Regions from separate parts of the Clostridium sp. CM037 genome, predicted to be linked through region 1. Evidence: a T-box and tRNA genes for the amino acid it is inferred to sense, from the RefSeq annotation. Region 1 holds a T-box; the other holds one or more tRNA genes.
What was found. The T-box of region 1 lies ahead of alaS (alanine--tRNA ligase). A T-box ahead of a tRNA ligase gene usually reads a tRNA of that ligase, here a tRNA-Ala.
Positions count from the first base shown of each region.

Region 2: it encodes a tRNA-Ala, which carries the amino acid that the T-box ahead of alaS (alanine--tRNA ligase) is inferred to sense. The anticodon was not compared.

Region 1 is NZ_CM143650.1:2,148,993-2,156,486, forward strand. It holds gene nifS (cysteine desulfurase NifS) at 1-160, shown strand, start outside; gene nifU (Fe-S cluster assembly scaffold protein NifU) at 162-590, shown strand; gene mnmA (tRNA 2-thiouridine(34) synthase MnmA) at 601-1,677, shown strand; gene nifU (Fe-S cluster assembly scaffold protein NifU) at 1,843-2,238, shown strand; gene nagZ (beta-N-acetylhexosaminidase) at 2,312-3,532, opposite strand; gene ACWJKP_RS10510 (PRC-barrel domain-containing protein) at 3,782-4,288, shown strand; gene ACWJKP_RS10515 (AI-2E family transporter) at 4,275-5,303, shown strand; T-box leader at 5,384-5,577, shown strand; gene alaS (alanine--tRNA ligase) at 5,698-7,494, shown strand, end outside.
Region 2 is NZ_CM143650.1:352,837-360,330, reverse strand. It holds gene ACWJKP_RS01900 (ABC transporter permease) at 1-50, opposite strand, end outside; gene ACWJKP_RS01895 (ABC transporter ATP-binding protein) at 64-729, opposite strand; gene ACWJKP_RS01890 (sensor histidine kinase) at 865-1,896, opposite strand; gene ACWJKP_RS01885 (response regulator transcription factor) at 1,893-2,579, opposite strand; gene ACWJKP_RS01880 (ATP-binding cassette domain-containing protein) at 2,777-3,196, opposite strand; gene ACWJKP_RS01875 (IS4 family transposase) at 3,332-4,774, shown strand; tRNA gene ACWJKP_RS01870 (tRNA-Ala) at 5,538-5,613, opposite strand; tRNA gene ACWJKP_RS01865 (tRNA-Ile) at 5,619-5,695, opposite strand; rRNA gene rrf (5S ribosomal RNA) at 5,702-5,818, opposite strand; tRNA gene ACWJKP_RS01855 (tRNA-Asn) at 5,859-5,933, opposite strand; rRNA gene rrf (5S ribosomal RNA) at 5,939-6,055, opposite strand; rRNA gene ACWJKP_RS01845 (23S ribosomal RNA) at 6,172-7,494, opposite strand, start outside.

The DNA of each region.
Region 1 (7,494 bases):
TAAGCATGAGATAGCACATGGATCCTTAAGATTAACATTAGGTGATGCTACCACAGAGGAAGAAGTAGATTTTGCATTAGAAACAATACCAAAAATAATCCAAAGATTAAGAGATATGTCCCCGCTATGGGATGACTACTTAAAGAAAGGGGAAAATTAATATGATGTACAGTGAAAAAGTTATGGACCATTTTACTAACCCAAGAAATGTAGGAGAAATTCAAAATGCTAGTGGAATTGGTGAGGTTGGTAACGCTAGATGTGGAGATATTATGAAAGTTTATTTAAAAGTAGAAGAAAATATAGTAGTAGATGCAAAGTTTAAAACTTTTGGTTGTGGATCAGCTATAGCATCTTCAAGTATGGCAACAGAGCTTATTAAAGGTAAATCTGTAGATGATGCATGGACACTTACAAATTTAGCTGTGGCTGAAGCGTTAGATGGACTTCCAGCAATAAAAATGCATTGCTCAGTACTTGCTGAAGAAGCTATTCACAAAGCAATTAATGATTATAGAAGTAAGGCTGGACTTGAAGTATGGGATTTCGTAGAACATGACGATATACATGGTGAAGTACACGGAGAATAGGTGATATTAAATGAAGAAAAAAGTAGTTATCGGAATGAGTGGTGGAGTAGATAGTTCCGTAGCTGCATATCTTTTGAAAGAGCAAGGATATGAAGTTATAGGAATTATGATGAAGCTATCACCAGATAATCAGGATTATGAAGAAAATGAAGGCGGATGTTGTTCTATTTCTGCAGCAAATGACGCAAGGCGCGTTGCAGACGTACTAGATATACCCTTTTATGTTATGAATTTTAAGGATGTTTTTAAGACAAATGTTATTGATAACTTTATTGATGAATATATGGAAGGTAGAACGCCTAATCCATGTATTGTATGTAATAAGATGATTAAATTCGAAGAATTTTTAAGAAAAGCGAAGGCGCTTGGGGCTGATTATATAGCTACAGGTCACTATGCTAAAATTGAAAAACAAGACGATCGATATATTCTTAGAAAATCAGAAGATGATAGAAAAGATCAAACTTATGCATTGTATACATTAACTCAAGAGCAATTAAGTCACACTTTAATGCCCTGTGGAGATTATGCTAAACCAGAAATACGAAATATTGCAGAGCGAATTGGACTAGAGGTTTTTAAAAAAAGGGACAGCCAAGAAATTTGCTTTATACCTGATAATGACCATGGAGCTTATATTAAGAAGTATAGTGGTAGAGAAATAAAGCCAGGTAACTTTGTTAATAAGCAAGGGGAAATTATGGGAAGACACAAGGGAATAGTGTATTATACTATAGGACAGCGAAAAGGACTTGGGATAGCGGTAGGTAAGCCTGTTTTTGTTACTGACATTAACCCTCTAACTAATCAAGTAATAATAGGTGATGAGGAGGATATTTTTAAAACTGAGCTTATAGCAAAAGATTTAAATTTCATTCTCTTCGATAAGCTCACCTCAAATTTAAGAGTTTCGGCTAAGATTAGATATTCTGCAAAACCTCAATTAGCTAATTTAATTCCTTTGGAAAATAATAGAGTGAAGGTCGTTTTTGATGAGAAACAAAGAGCTATAACCAAAGGCCAATCAGTAGTTTTCTATTCAGAAAACTTAGTAGTTGGCGGAGGGATAATCGAGGAAATTTTATAGGTGTACTAATTTAGTTTATAATTTAGGCAGAGGGATATTTAGTTAAAAAACTAGGTATCCCTCTGTATTTATAGTGGATAATTGTAACTATTTTAAATAGTGAAATTTCAGCTTTGAAGGTGATAATTTTATTATTTTGTTTATAAAAGGAGGAGCAATATTATGATGTATAGTGATAAGGTTATGGAGCATTTTTATAGTCCAAGAAATATGGGTATATTAGGTGATGCTAACGGTATTGGAGAGGCAGGGGACCCTAATTGCGGGGATATAATGAAGATTTATATAAAGGTTGAGGATAATATAATAACTAGTGTTAAGTTTAAGGCTTTTGGGTGTGGCTCAGCTATTGCATCATCTAGCATTGCGACAGAGCTTATAAAGGGTAAAAACTTAGAGAAGGCATGGGAATTAACCAACAAGTCAGTTATTGAAGCTCTGGAAGGATTACCGGCTTTAAAACAACATTGCTCAGTGCTTGCAGAACAAACTATACATAATGCGATAAATAATTATAGAGAGTCATGCATGCTTGAGCCCTGGAAGAATGATTTAAAATAAATATATTTCAGCTACGCAGGAGATGATTTAATGAAACTTCATTGGTGTTAATCCCATGTAGTTTGATTTTGATTTACTCTTTCAATAAGTTTTCTATTTTATTGTTAATTTCATGAATATTTATTGAACTTATTGCAGCGTTATTAATAATATATTTTTCTTTGAGTTTCAGTATTCTATATACACTCTCATTTAACCTATTTTCTGATATTACATTATTTTGTACTGCAGCTTTTAGTGAATTAATTACTTTTAGCTCGTTGTCATATTCATGGCATACTAAGATAATGTCACTTCCAGCATTAAATGATTTAACGGCAGCATCGCCAATGTCATTATATTTTGTAATGGCCGCCATGGTCATATCATCAGTAATGACTACACCGCTAAACTTTAAAGTTCCTCTTAATATATCGGTTATAATAACTTTTGACATACTCGCAGGATAAACAGAATCTATTTTATTAAGTAATATATGTGATACCATAATGGCATCCACATTATTCTTTATAGCTTCATTAAAAGGAGTCAGTTCAAAAGCATTAAGTTTTGTTAAATCCTTATTTACTACAGGCAGGCCTACATGGGAATCAACTGAAGTGTCCCCATGGCCAGGAAAGTGTTTTACCACAGGAATTATATTGTTATCTATCATACCTTCCATGGTTTTAATGCCTAGTTTATTAACAATATCAGTGGTACTCCCAAAAGCTCTGTCTCCTATTACAGGATTATTAGGGTTGCTATTTATATCGAGTACTGGAGCAAAATTCATATTAAATCCAAAGGTTTTAAGTTCTTCTGCAATAATTTTCCCAATGTTGTAACTTAAGGCACCATCGTTCTTTTCCCCTATAACTTGATTGGATGGAAGCTTTTTAATTTCATTTGGAATTCGTGATACCCGTCCACCTTCCTCATCTACAGAAATAAATAGAGGCGTTTTGTTTTGTGAATTAGTAGTTTTTAGTGAGTTAATCAGGCTAACTAATTGATTAGAAGTAGCTACATTATTTCTAAATAAAATAAATCCACCAACTTTATGGTCTTTAATCAAATTATTTATATTATTATTCATTGTATAACCATCAAGCCCAACAATTACTAACTGACCAATCTTGTCATCTAAACTCATAGCATCAATCTTGTTTTGAACTACATCAATATTTTCAGGCTTAGGATTAACAACCTCATCCTTAGAATTAATATTAGGGCTAAGGTTAGAATTTGAATTACTACAGCCAGATAAAAATAAACCACCAATTAACAATATACTTATAACTAATTTTTTCATTACAAAATTTCACCACTTTCTTTTAATAAAATTAATAGGGTAAAGAAGTCATTAAAGAGTAAAATTATTATTGAAAATATTATTTAGAGCAAATATAAAAAATAGGGCTAACAGTAATTTAATATAAGAAATTGTAAAATTACAAAATATTAATCTTTAACATTATTTTTAGTATATGTAATAATTCTTAGATTATTTGGAGAATATAACTATAAATAATAATTAAATTTTTTTCATTTAGGAGATAATATGTTTAAAAGCAGAGATTTTATATTTATGAATGTTGTTAGTATGGATGGCAAGAAAATTGGGTTTATCAGAGATTTGTTAATGGATTTTAATAAAGGAAAGGTAATCGGATTTGTAATATCTCCTTATAAACTTTTCCATAAAAATTTAAGTGTATTAAAAGAAGACATCATATATTTTAATAAGCATATGGTAGTTAAAAAAGTAGAGAAAAATAAATATCTATGTTTACATAGCTTTATTAATATGGATGTAATAGATAAATGTAGCAATGTATTTGGTATGGTGGAGGATATTACTTTTTCATGTGATACATTTGAAATAAAAGGAATTATAGTGTCTTCTGGATTTATTACAAATTTACTTAGAGGGAAAAGAATAATGCTAATAAATGAACTAATACTTGGAGAAGAAAATATTCTCTACATTCCCAATTTTGATGAATCATGTTTTAAAAGTATGCCACATAACTTCTTTGTGGAGGGAAAAGCCGATGAAAAAAATTAGCAAAAAGAAGTTAGCTATTACGATTCTCAGTATTATTATTTTTGTAGTTGTACTCTTTATGTTAATAAAAATCCCTATTGTTAAACAATTAATAAATTTAGTCTTTATTTCTTTCATTGTGGCATATATACTAAAACCATTATATATGCTTTTAATTAGAAAAGGAGTAAATAAAAAAGCTTCTGCTTGTTTAATAATAGTCGGTTTATTAAGTTTAGTATTATTAACGTTTATAGTGGTAATTCCATCAATATTTAGAGAAAGTTTAGACATAAATAAGGCAATAAATGATTTGCAAAAATATTTAATTAATGCAAATATGAAAATAAAAGTATTAAATAGAAGCAGAGTCATGAGTAGTATTATGACTACTATATACCAAAAATCAAATGCTCAAATACTTCTAATATTTGATAAAATATTAGATTCTATCATGGGCATCGGTGAGAATATATTAACTTACATGGTTTCGCCTTTAATAGTATATTACTTTTTATGCGATAGTGAAAACATGATAAATAAGGCATTGATAGTTTTTCCACCAGAGAGCAGAAATATAATAAAGAGAATCATAGCGGATATTGATAAAGTATTAGGAAGGTATATTATAAGTCAATTTATCTTATGTGGAATTATAACCATTGCTACATTTTTGATATTAATGTTTATGAAAGTTGATTTTCCTTTGATACTTTCATTGATAAATGGAATTTTTAATATAATACCTTACTTTGGACCTATATTTGGGGTAATACCTATCATTTTAATAGCTCTGCTTGACTCTCCAAAAATAGCTTTATATACAGCGTTGTGGCTATTTGCACTTCAACAAATCGAAGGAAGTATATTGTCACCAAAAATAATTGGAGATAGTATAAGTATGCACCCATTAACAGTAATATTATTGTTGGTTATAGGTGGGAAGGTTGGAGGGATTTTAGGTATGATACTAGCAGTGCCACTAGGAGTAGTGATAAAAGTTATATATGAGGACTTAAACTATTATCTATTCTAGGAATAAGCAATATATTTTTATTTATAATTTGCATATCTTGAAGTATTAAGGTAAAATGTACTATAGTATATATAAGTTAATATCAGGTAATGATAAGAATTAGTAAATATAGTTAGTCATTTAGAGAGGAAGTGGAGGGTGAAAACTTCTTGATAGCCATATTGAAGCTGTCTTTGAACCTTATTTTGTTGAGAGATATTGCAGTGTAATTAATTGTTATTAATTATATAGTGATATAATTAGGGTGGTAACGCGGAAAACTTTCGTCCCTTGCTTTAGGGAAGTGAAGGTTTTTTTTTATATTTTAGAAAATTATGAATTTTAAAATTCTATATATAAAATTAGCATAAATAGATCGTGTTAACACAGTCTATAAACAATCGGAGGAGATATTATGGAAAAATTAGGATTAAATGAAATTAGGGAATCGTTTCTAAATTTTTTTGAAGGTAAAGAGCATCTTAGACTAGAAAGTTTTCCTCTAGTACCTAAGAATGACAGCAGTTTATTGCTTGTAAATGCGGGTATGCAACCACTTAAACCATATTTTACAGGAATTAAAACACCACCTAATACTAGAATAACTAATTGTCAAAAATGTATTAGGACAGGAGATATTGAGAATGTAGGAAAGACATCAAGACATGGCACTTTCTTTGAAATGCTTGGAAATTTTTCTTTTGGTGATTATTTCAAAAAAGAGGTTATACCATGGGCTTGGGAATATGCAACAGAGGTTTTGAAAATACCAAAAGAAAATTTATATATAACTATATATTTAGAGGATGATGAGGCTTTTGATGTATGGAGTAAAAATACTGATGTTGATCCTTCACGTATTTTTAGATTAGGAAAAGAAGAAAATTTTTGGGAAATAGGTCAAGGACCTTGTGGACCGAGTTCAGAAATACACTTCGATAGAAATGTAGAACTCGGCCAAATAAAAACGGAAGAAGAGTTTATTAAGGCAGGCAATGAAGATAGAGTAATAGAATTTTGGAATTTAGTGTTCACTCAATTTAATAAGGATGAGCATGGTAACTACAACAAATTAAAAAATCCTAATATAGATACAGGTATGGGTCTCGAGAGAATAGCTGGCATAATGCAAGGCACAGATAGTATATTTGAAGTAGATACTATAAAAAATATTTTAGAAGAAGTTTCAAGAATTTCAGGCGTGAAATGTGGCGATAGCTGTAATGAGTCGATATCTTTAAAAGTTATAACAGACCATGTTAGAAGCACAACCTTTATGATAAGTGATGGTGTACTTCCGTCTAATGAGGGAAGAGGTTATGTTCTTAGGCGACTACTAAGGCGTGCGGCAAGGCATGGTAGGTTAATTGGAATTAAAAATACTTTTTTAAGTGAACTTTGCGATACTGTTATTGAAAACTCCTCTAAAGCATACCCAGAATTAAAAGAAAAATCATCCTATATTAAGAAAGTTATAAAAATTGAAGAGGAAAGATTTTTAGAAACTATAGATTCTGGTATGGATATTTTAAAAGTTTACATAGAAGAGCTTCAAAAAAAATACAATAAAATTTTAGGTGGAGATAAAGCTTTTAAATTATACGATACCTATGGTTTTCCATATGAGCTTACAGAAGAAATACTTAGCGATGCTGGTATAAAAATTGATTTAGAAGGATTTAATGCTGCAATGCAAAGTCAAAAGCAAAGGGCAAGAGCTGCTAGAGTACAGTCAAATTATATGGGCAGTGGAGAAAGTTCAATGAACTTAATTCCTAAAAATATAGAAACAAAATTTGATGGATATGATAAAATACAATTAGAATCTAAGGCTAAATTTTTAATTAGTTGCGAAGAGCATGTTACAGACCTTTCAAAGGGTTCAAAAGGGATTATTGTAACCGAAGATACTCCTTTCTATGCAGAAATGGGAGGGCAAATTGGAGATAAGGGAATAATTTTTAATGATAATTTTAAAGTAAAAGTGTACGATTGCCAAAAAGATATTTCTGGAAAAATAATACATTTTATTGAGGTGTTAGAAGGAATATTGATAGCAGATGAAATAGTAACTCTTAAGGTTGACGAAGATAGGAGAGCTCAAATTTGTAAAAATCATACTGTAACTCACATGCTACAAGAAACGCTGAAAAGAGTTTTAGGTGATCACGTTCATCAATCAGGTTCTTATGTAAATGAAGATAGATTAAGG
Region 2 (7,494 bases), 1.8 Mb from region 1:
GTACTCCATGTTAGCTTTTTAATAGAATTTCCATTATTATTTTGAAACATATTTATACCCCCTTTATACCATTATTTTACCATCTTCAATACGTATGATTCTGTCAGCAAGCTGAGCAATTTCATTATTATGAGTAATCATTACAATTGTCTGATGGAATTTCTTACTGCTCATACTAAGAAGTCCCATAACATCAGCACTGGTCTTGCTATCTAAATTGCCGGTTGGTTCATCAGCTAATAAAATAGCAGGTTTTGTAACTAATGCCCTTGCAATGGCTACTCGCTGTTGTTGACCGCCTGAAAGATTATTGGGCATATTTTGAATTTTATCTTCCAGTGCTAACATTTTTATAATTTCATTCATAAAAGACTTGTCTACAGTTTCCCCATCTAATTCTACTGGTAGAACAATATTTTCATATACATTTAACATTGGCATAAGGTTGTAGTTCTGAAAAATAAATCCAATATTGCGACGCCGAAAAATTGCAAGTTGATCATCACTCATGTCTGCTAACTCCTTATCTTTAACCATAACACTACCAGATGTTGGATTATCTAGTCCTCCTATCATATGTAGTAATGTAGATTTACCACTACCAGATGTGCCTACAACAGCTACAAATTCACCATTTTCTACATTAAAGTTTATTCCATCTAATGCCTTTGTAATGTTTGGCTTTATACCATAATATTTTTTCAAATTAGTTGTTTTTAAAATGCTCATATAAAAACCTTCCTTCCAATTAATGAATTAATCACAGAATATCACTAAAAGGTTACAGAAATATACCAATAAATAATTATTAGTTATAAATTTGTAACCTTTTTAAGTTATTAAGCAAGCTATAAAATTTTAAATTTATCTATTGGGAAGAAATACTGAAAAGGTTGAACCTTGTCCATAATTAGATACTACTTTAATATATCCACCCTGCATGGTGATAATTTCACGGGCAAGATACAACCCAATACCAATGCCTGGAATATCATGTACTTCATCCTCACGGTAAAAACGTTTGAAAATTTCAGCTTGATGTTTTTCTGAAATACCTTTGCCGTTATCTGATATATCAATTTTCGTATACATTTCCCATACTGTAACAGTTACATGAATTTTGCCACCTTTAGGTGAATATTTTATGGCATTATCAAGGATGTTAAACAAGGCTTCCGTTGTCCATTTTCTATCATGTGAAACCATCAAATTCGTAGTGCAATCAACTACAATCTCGATGTTCTTATTTTCAGCCATAAACAAAGTGTTACCCATTACTGATGCAAGTGTTTCATAAAGATAACAGTTCTTTTTTTCTAAGGTTATAATTCCAGTTTCCAGTCTTGAAGTCTTGATCATTGCCTGCATAAGGAAGTCCAATTTATCAAGTTGACCATTCATTGCTTGCAAAAATTCAATTTGTGTTTTTTCTGGTAACTTACGTTCTAAAAAAGTTGAATTAATCATTTTCAAATTTGCAATAGGCGTTTTTACTTGATGGGAAATATCTGAAATTAATTCTTCTAAATCAGCTTTTTCATTGGCAACACTACAGTTACTTTCTTGCATAATTTCAAACAATCTTGATATTCTATAATTAATTCGTGACAACAAGGTATCTTCTTCTGAATTAAATTCAAAGTTATTATCACCGTTTGTGATATTCTTTAAATTTTGGGCAATACATGAAGTAAAAAGTATTAATTTTTTCCTTACTAAAAATATAAGCAGCCCAATCCATATGTATATACATGAAAGAAAAATAATTCCTCCAAAAATCAATATAATATTGCCTGTGATTAGATATGCCATGATAAGAAAAACTATTGATGTTATAAGTATCCCTATACTTACAAAAAGGCAAATATTTCGAACAGATAATTTTTTTGAAGTCATTTCCTATCACCACTTATCCACATGTATCCCATACTGTATACAGTTTTAATATATTTATGATCAGCTAATTCAATTTTATTTCGTATACGGCTAACAACCGTAGTTAAAGTATGTTCATCTACAAAGTTTCCTTCAGAATCCCATAACTTTTCTAAAAGAATTTGTCTTGTCAATACTATTTTGGGGTTTTCTGTGAATAATTTTAAAGTCCTATATTCAATTGGCGTAAATGCAATCATTTTTCCATTTAGATTGGCTGACAATTGAGAAAAGTTAATACATAAATCTCCATTATCATAACAATCAGTTTCAAGCGGCCTTTCAAGACGATTTAAAAGCACTTTAACTTTTTTTTGAAATACACTTAGTGGAAAAGGTTTAGTCACATAGTCATCTGCTCCTAAATCAAAACCTTTTATCATATCCTTTTCCATATCATTAGATGTTAAGAAAATCACAGAAGTCTTCTCATGTAATAGTTTAACTTTTTGACATAGGTCAAAACCATTCCCATCTGGCAAATTTACATCTAAAATTATAAGATGATATTCCTTTTGATTAACATAATTTATAGCTGCAAACATGTTTAGAGCAGAATCCACTTCATACCCTTCCTCATTTAAATTATAAGATAATGTTTTGTTTAATAAAGTATCATCCTCGACAACTAATATCTGTTTCATTATTTCACTCCTTAGAAGGTTTTCTTCTATTATAAAACAGAAACGTTACAAAATTTTTCAAATACAATTATATATAAATTTATTTTAGTAGTAGTTTTAGAATAGCGCAAGTACCTACTATACTTCAGTACCATCATAAACTTTAAATAAATTAAGAGTTATCAATATTAAAATCTATTATTGTATTCATATTTATATTAAGTTGTATATAATTTATAATATAATCCCTTTAACTGTATTAATTGTTGATGGGTTCCTTCTTCAATTATATGACCACCTTTTAAAACAGAAGTAATATCCGCATTTTTTACAGTAGACAATCTATGCGCAATTAAAATAATGGTTTTATCCTTAAATAATGATAAAATCTGTTGCATAATAGTATTTTCAGTTTCATTATCAAGCATAGATGTTGCTTCATCAAAAATTAATATTGGTGCATTTCTAAAAACAGCCCTAGCAATTGCCAACCGTTGTTTCTCGCCACCAGACAAACGGATTCCATTTTCTCCAATAACAGTATTCCAACCTTGTGGTAAATTATCAACAAATTGGTATATATCTGCTCGCTTTAATGCTAGTTCAACCTTTTGCTTTGATACATTACTTTTTCCCAAAACAATATTATTATATATAGGGGTAGTAACCCATAGCCATCAAGCTAAGGGAAGTCTATAAAAATAAAGCCCCCCATTTGTAAAAATGTTATCATTTAAAAGATAACAAAACACATCAATGGGGGTAATTTACAAATGATAGAAGAAAACTTAAAATTGGATAAAGATATGAAACATTTTGCAGCTGAAATTAAAAGATGCTTTTCAAAAGAGGAGATTGAAGAAATAGCTAGAGTAACAGGCTTTGTGAAAAGAAAAGGTAAAATTAAAGCATGGGAATTCGTTTGCTTATGCTGCTTTATGGATGCAGAGGTTGCGAATAATACACTTGTTACCTTATGTACAAAACTTAGTGCAAAAATAGGAATAGTTATTTCTAATCAAGCATTAGATCAACGTTTAAATGAAAGATGTGTGGAATTTTTAAAGAAAATTTTTGAAAACCTGTTGCGCCAAACAATAACAAATAATACTTGCATACCAAGTGTATGGGATGAACATTTCAAACGAATAAGAATACTTGATTCTACTGCTTTTCAAGTACCAGAAAGCTATAAAGATATTTATCCTGGATCTGGTGGCTGCTCTCAAGCTTCAGGTGTAAAAATACAACTAGAATATGAATTGAAATCTGGAAATCTTCTTAATATACAAGTAGGAGCTGGCTCAGGAAGCGACAATACTTTTGGGAGCAAAATAAGAGATACTATCAAATCTGGGGATCTTATTTTAAGAGATCTTGGGTATTTCAACTTTGAAGATTTTTTGGACATAGAAGATAGAGAAGCGTTTTACATATCAAGACTCAAACCTAATATAGCAGTATATATAGAAAATAAGGATATAGAGTACTATAAGAATGGTGCTCCTAAAAAATCAAGCCTTTTTAAAAGAATCTATATTTCTGACATAATGAAACAGATGGGCGAGGGGGACCGTTATGAAATTAAGGATGTCTATGTAGGCAAGGAAAAGACGCTAAAAACAAGGATTATTTTATATAAACTAACAAATGATCAATTGAAAAAAAGAACAGAAAAATCTGTGAAGAATGCTAAAAAAAAGGGTATAGAAAAAAGTAATAATACGATTGAATTATTAGGTATATCTATTTATATAACGAATATTAAGGAAGAAGTTTTAAGTTCAAAGCAGGTTCATGAGTTTTACAGTTTAAGATGGCAGATCGAAATAATATTTAAAACGTGGAAATCCATATTTAGTATACAGGTTGTAAAGTTAGTTAAAATAGAACGGTTTCAATGTCAGCTTTATGGAAAACTTATTTTGCTACTAATAAGCTCTGCTGTAATGTTTAAAATGAGGACTTTAGCTTTAGAAAATAAAGGCCTTGAAGCCAGTGAAATTAAAACTTGTGAAATAGTTCATGAATATATTGATAGTCTATATTTTGAGCTTATCAAATTCCCTAATAAAGTTCTCGATACCTTAAAATTAATATTTGAAAATGTAGTTAGGAATGGTCTGAAATCTCATAAAAAGGATAAGAAAACTGTTTTTGATATTCTTGGAGTTTGTTATAAATTAACATCATCGCAGGCTAAAGTTGCAGCATAAAACAACTTGATAAAATTGTAAAAGCCCCACTATATACGTGGCTTTTTTTGGTGTACCCTAAAATTGTTTGAATACTATTGTACACTTAAAATTTACCATTAAAATTTATCAAAATAAATTTCGATGGTAAAATATAGTATTTAATAATGACTTACTAATATTCAATATGGCTTAGCTTGATGGCTATGGGGTAGTAACCGCGAAACGCGGATTTTATACGTTAAGACATTTGTTACCAAAATGGTGATATATTTAAGGCAAATATTAAATATACCAGTGTTAATTTAATGTTTTTCTCAAAGATTTTATATTAGTTAATAAATATTTTTTATTACTATTTTAGTTAGTATTATCAATACTATAATTGTATTTTAACTAACTTATTTTGAGCAAAAAAATAAGAATTTTATCATTTAGTGATTAAACCCTAGATATATCAATGCTTTACACTGATGTTATATATATATCTGAGTTAGAACTATTACATATTAGTTCTAACTCAGAATATTAAAATAATAGCATCTAATTGTAAATAACTGGCTTAACGTTGTAAATTTACGCTTTGCGAGCCCTACCCCTTATTTAAGAGGAAATTCATCAAATATTTTATTTGCTTCAATAGGGTTCTAAATTTCCTTTTGAGATCGTTAATATCACATCTTGGAGTAAAATCAACAGCTGCACAGGAGATGATTTAACCCAGTTTTTTTACTAACAACTTATTTATCTCCACAAAAAAAACAGCCCGTATTGGACTGTTTTTTGGTGGAGATAAAGGGAATCGAACCCTTGACCCCCTGCGTGCAAGGCAGGTGCTCTCCCAGCTGAGCTATATCCCCACATATGGTGGACCTTCAGGGACTCGAACCCCGGACCGACCGGTTATGAGCCGGTAGCTCTAACCAGCTGAGCTAAAGATCCATATTTACCTGGCGACAACCTACTCTTCCACAAGGTCACCCCTGCAGTACCATCGGCGCATTGAAGCTTAACCTTCGTGTTCGGTATGGTAACGGGTGTTACCTTCATGCCATAATCACCAGATTTATTAATATCCGTCATATGTTATTATATTTTAAAAAAATGGCTCCGCGAAAAGGATTTGAACCTTCAACCTATCGGTTAACAGCCGAGTGCTCCACCGTTGAGCTATCGCGGAACATTACCTAGCGACGACCTACTCTTCCACAAGGTCACCCCTGCAGTACCATCGGCGCATTGAAGCTTAACCTTCGTGTTCGGTATGGGAACGGGTGTTACCTTCATGCCATAATCACTAGATTGAGAAAATAAATATTCTCTCAAAATTGCACAGTGAATTAGTCTTTTCGCTCACGATCAAAGCCTTGCTTCTTTCTTACGAAAGAAGTATATCGCATTACTTTTAATTATATATTTAGGTCAAGCCCTCGACTTATTAGTATTAGTCAGCTGAACATGTTACCATGCTTACACCTCTAACCTATCAACCTGGTGGTCTTCCAGGAGTCTTACTAACACCGCACTTACGTGCGAGTTATGGGAAATCTCATCTCAGGGTGGGCTTCACGCTTAGATGCTTTCAGCGTTTATCCCTTCCAAACATAGCTACCCAGCGATGCCACTGGCGTGACAACTGGTGCACCAGAGGTTTGTCCATCCCGGTCCTCTCGTACTAAGGACAGCTCCCTTCAAATTTCCTACGCCCGCGACGGATAGGGACCGAACTGTCTCACGACGTTCTGAACCCAGCTCGCGTGCCGCTTTAATGGGCGAACAGCCCAACCCTTGGGACCTACTTCAGCCCCAGGATGCGACGAGCCGACATCGAGGTGCCAAACCTCCCCGTCGATGTGGACTCTTGGGGGAGATCAGCCTGTTATCCCCGAGGTAGCTTTTATCCGTTGAGCGATGGCCCTCCCACGAGGTACCACCGGATCACTAAGCCCGACTTTCGTCCCTGCTCCACTTGTAAGTGTCGCAGTCAGGCTCCCTTCTGCCTTTGCACTCTTCGCGCGATTTCCAACCGCGCTGAGGGAACCTTTGGGCGCCTCCGTTACTTTTTTGGAGGCGACCGCCCCAGTCAAACTGCCCACCTAACAATGTCCTGTGACCAGATTCATGGCCTCCAGTTAGAACCTCAGTACTGTCAGGGTGGTATCCCAAGGATGACTCCACACAGGCTGACGCCCATGTTTCTCAGTCTCCCACCTATCCTGTACAGACAATACCGAAATTCAATGCTAAGCTACAGTAAAGCTCTACGGGGTCTTTCCGTCCAATCGCGGGTAGCAAGCATCTTCACTTGCACTACAATTTCGCCGGATGTGTTGTTGAGACAGTGCCCAAATCATTACGCCATTCGTGCGGGTCGGAACTTACCCGACAAGGAATTTCGCTACCTTAGGACCGTTATAGTTACGGCCGCCGTTTACTGGGGCTTAAGTTCATACCTTCGCTTGCGCTAAGTAATCCCCTTAACCTTCCAGCACCGGGCAGGCGTCAGCCCCTATACATCAGCTTTCGCTTTAGCAGAGACCTGTGTTTTTGCTAAACAGTTGCTTGGGCCTATTCTCTGCGACCTACTTACGTAGGCACCCCTTCTCCCGAAGTTACGGGGTCAATTTGCCGAGTTCCTTAACAACAATTCTTCCGATGGTCTTAGGATTCTCTCCTCACCTACCTGTGTCGGTTTGCGGTACGGGCACCAATATCCTCGATAGAGACTTTTCTTGGCAGCG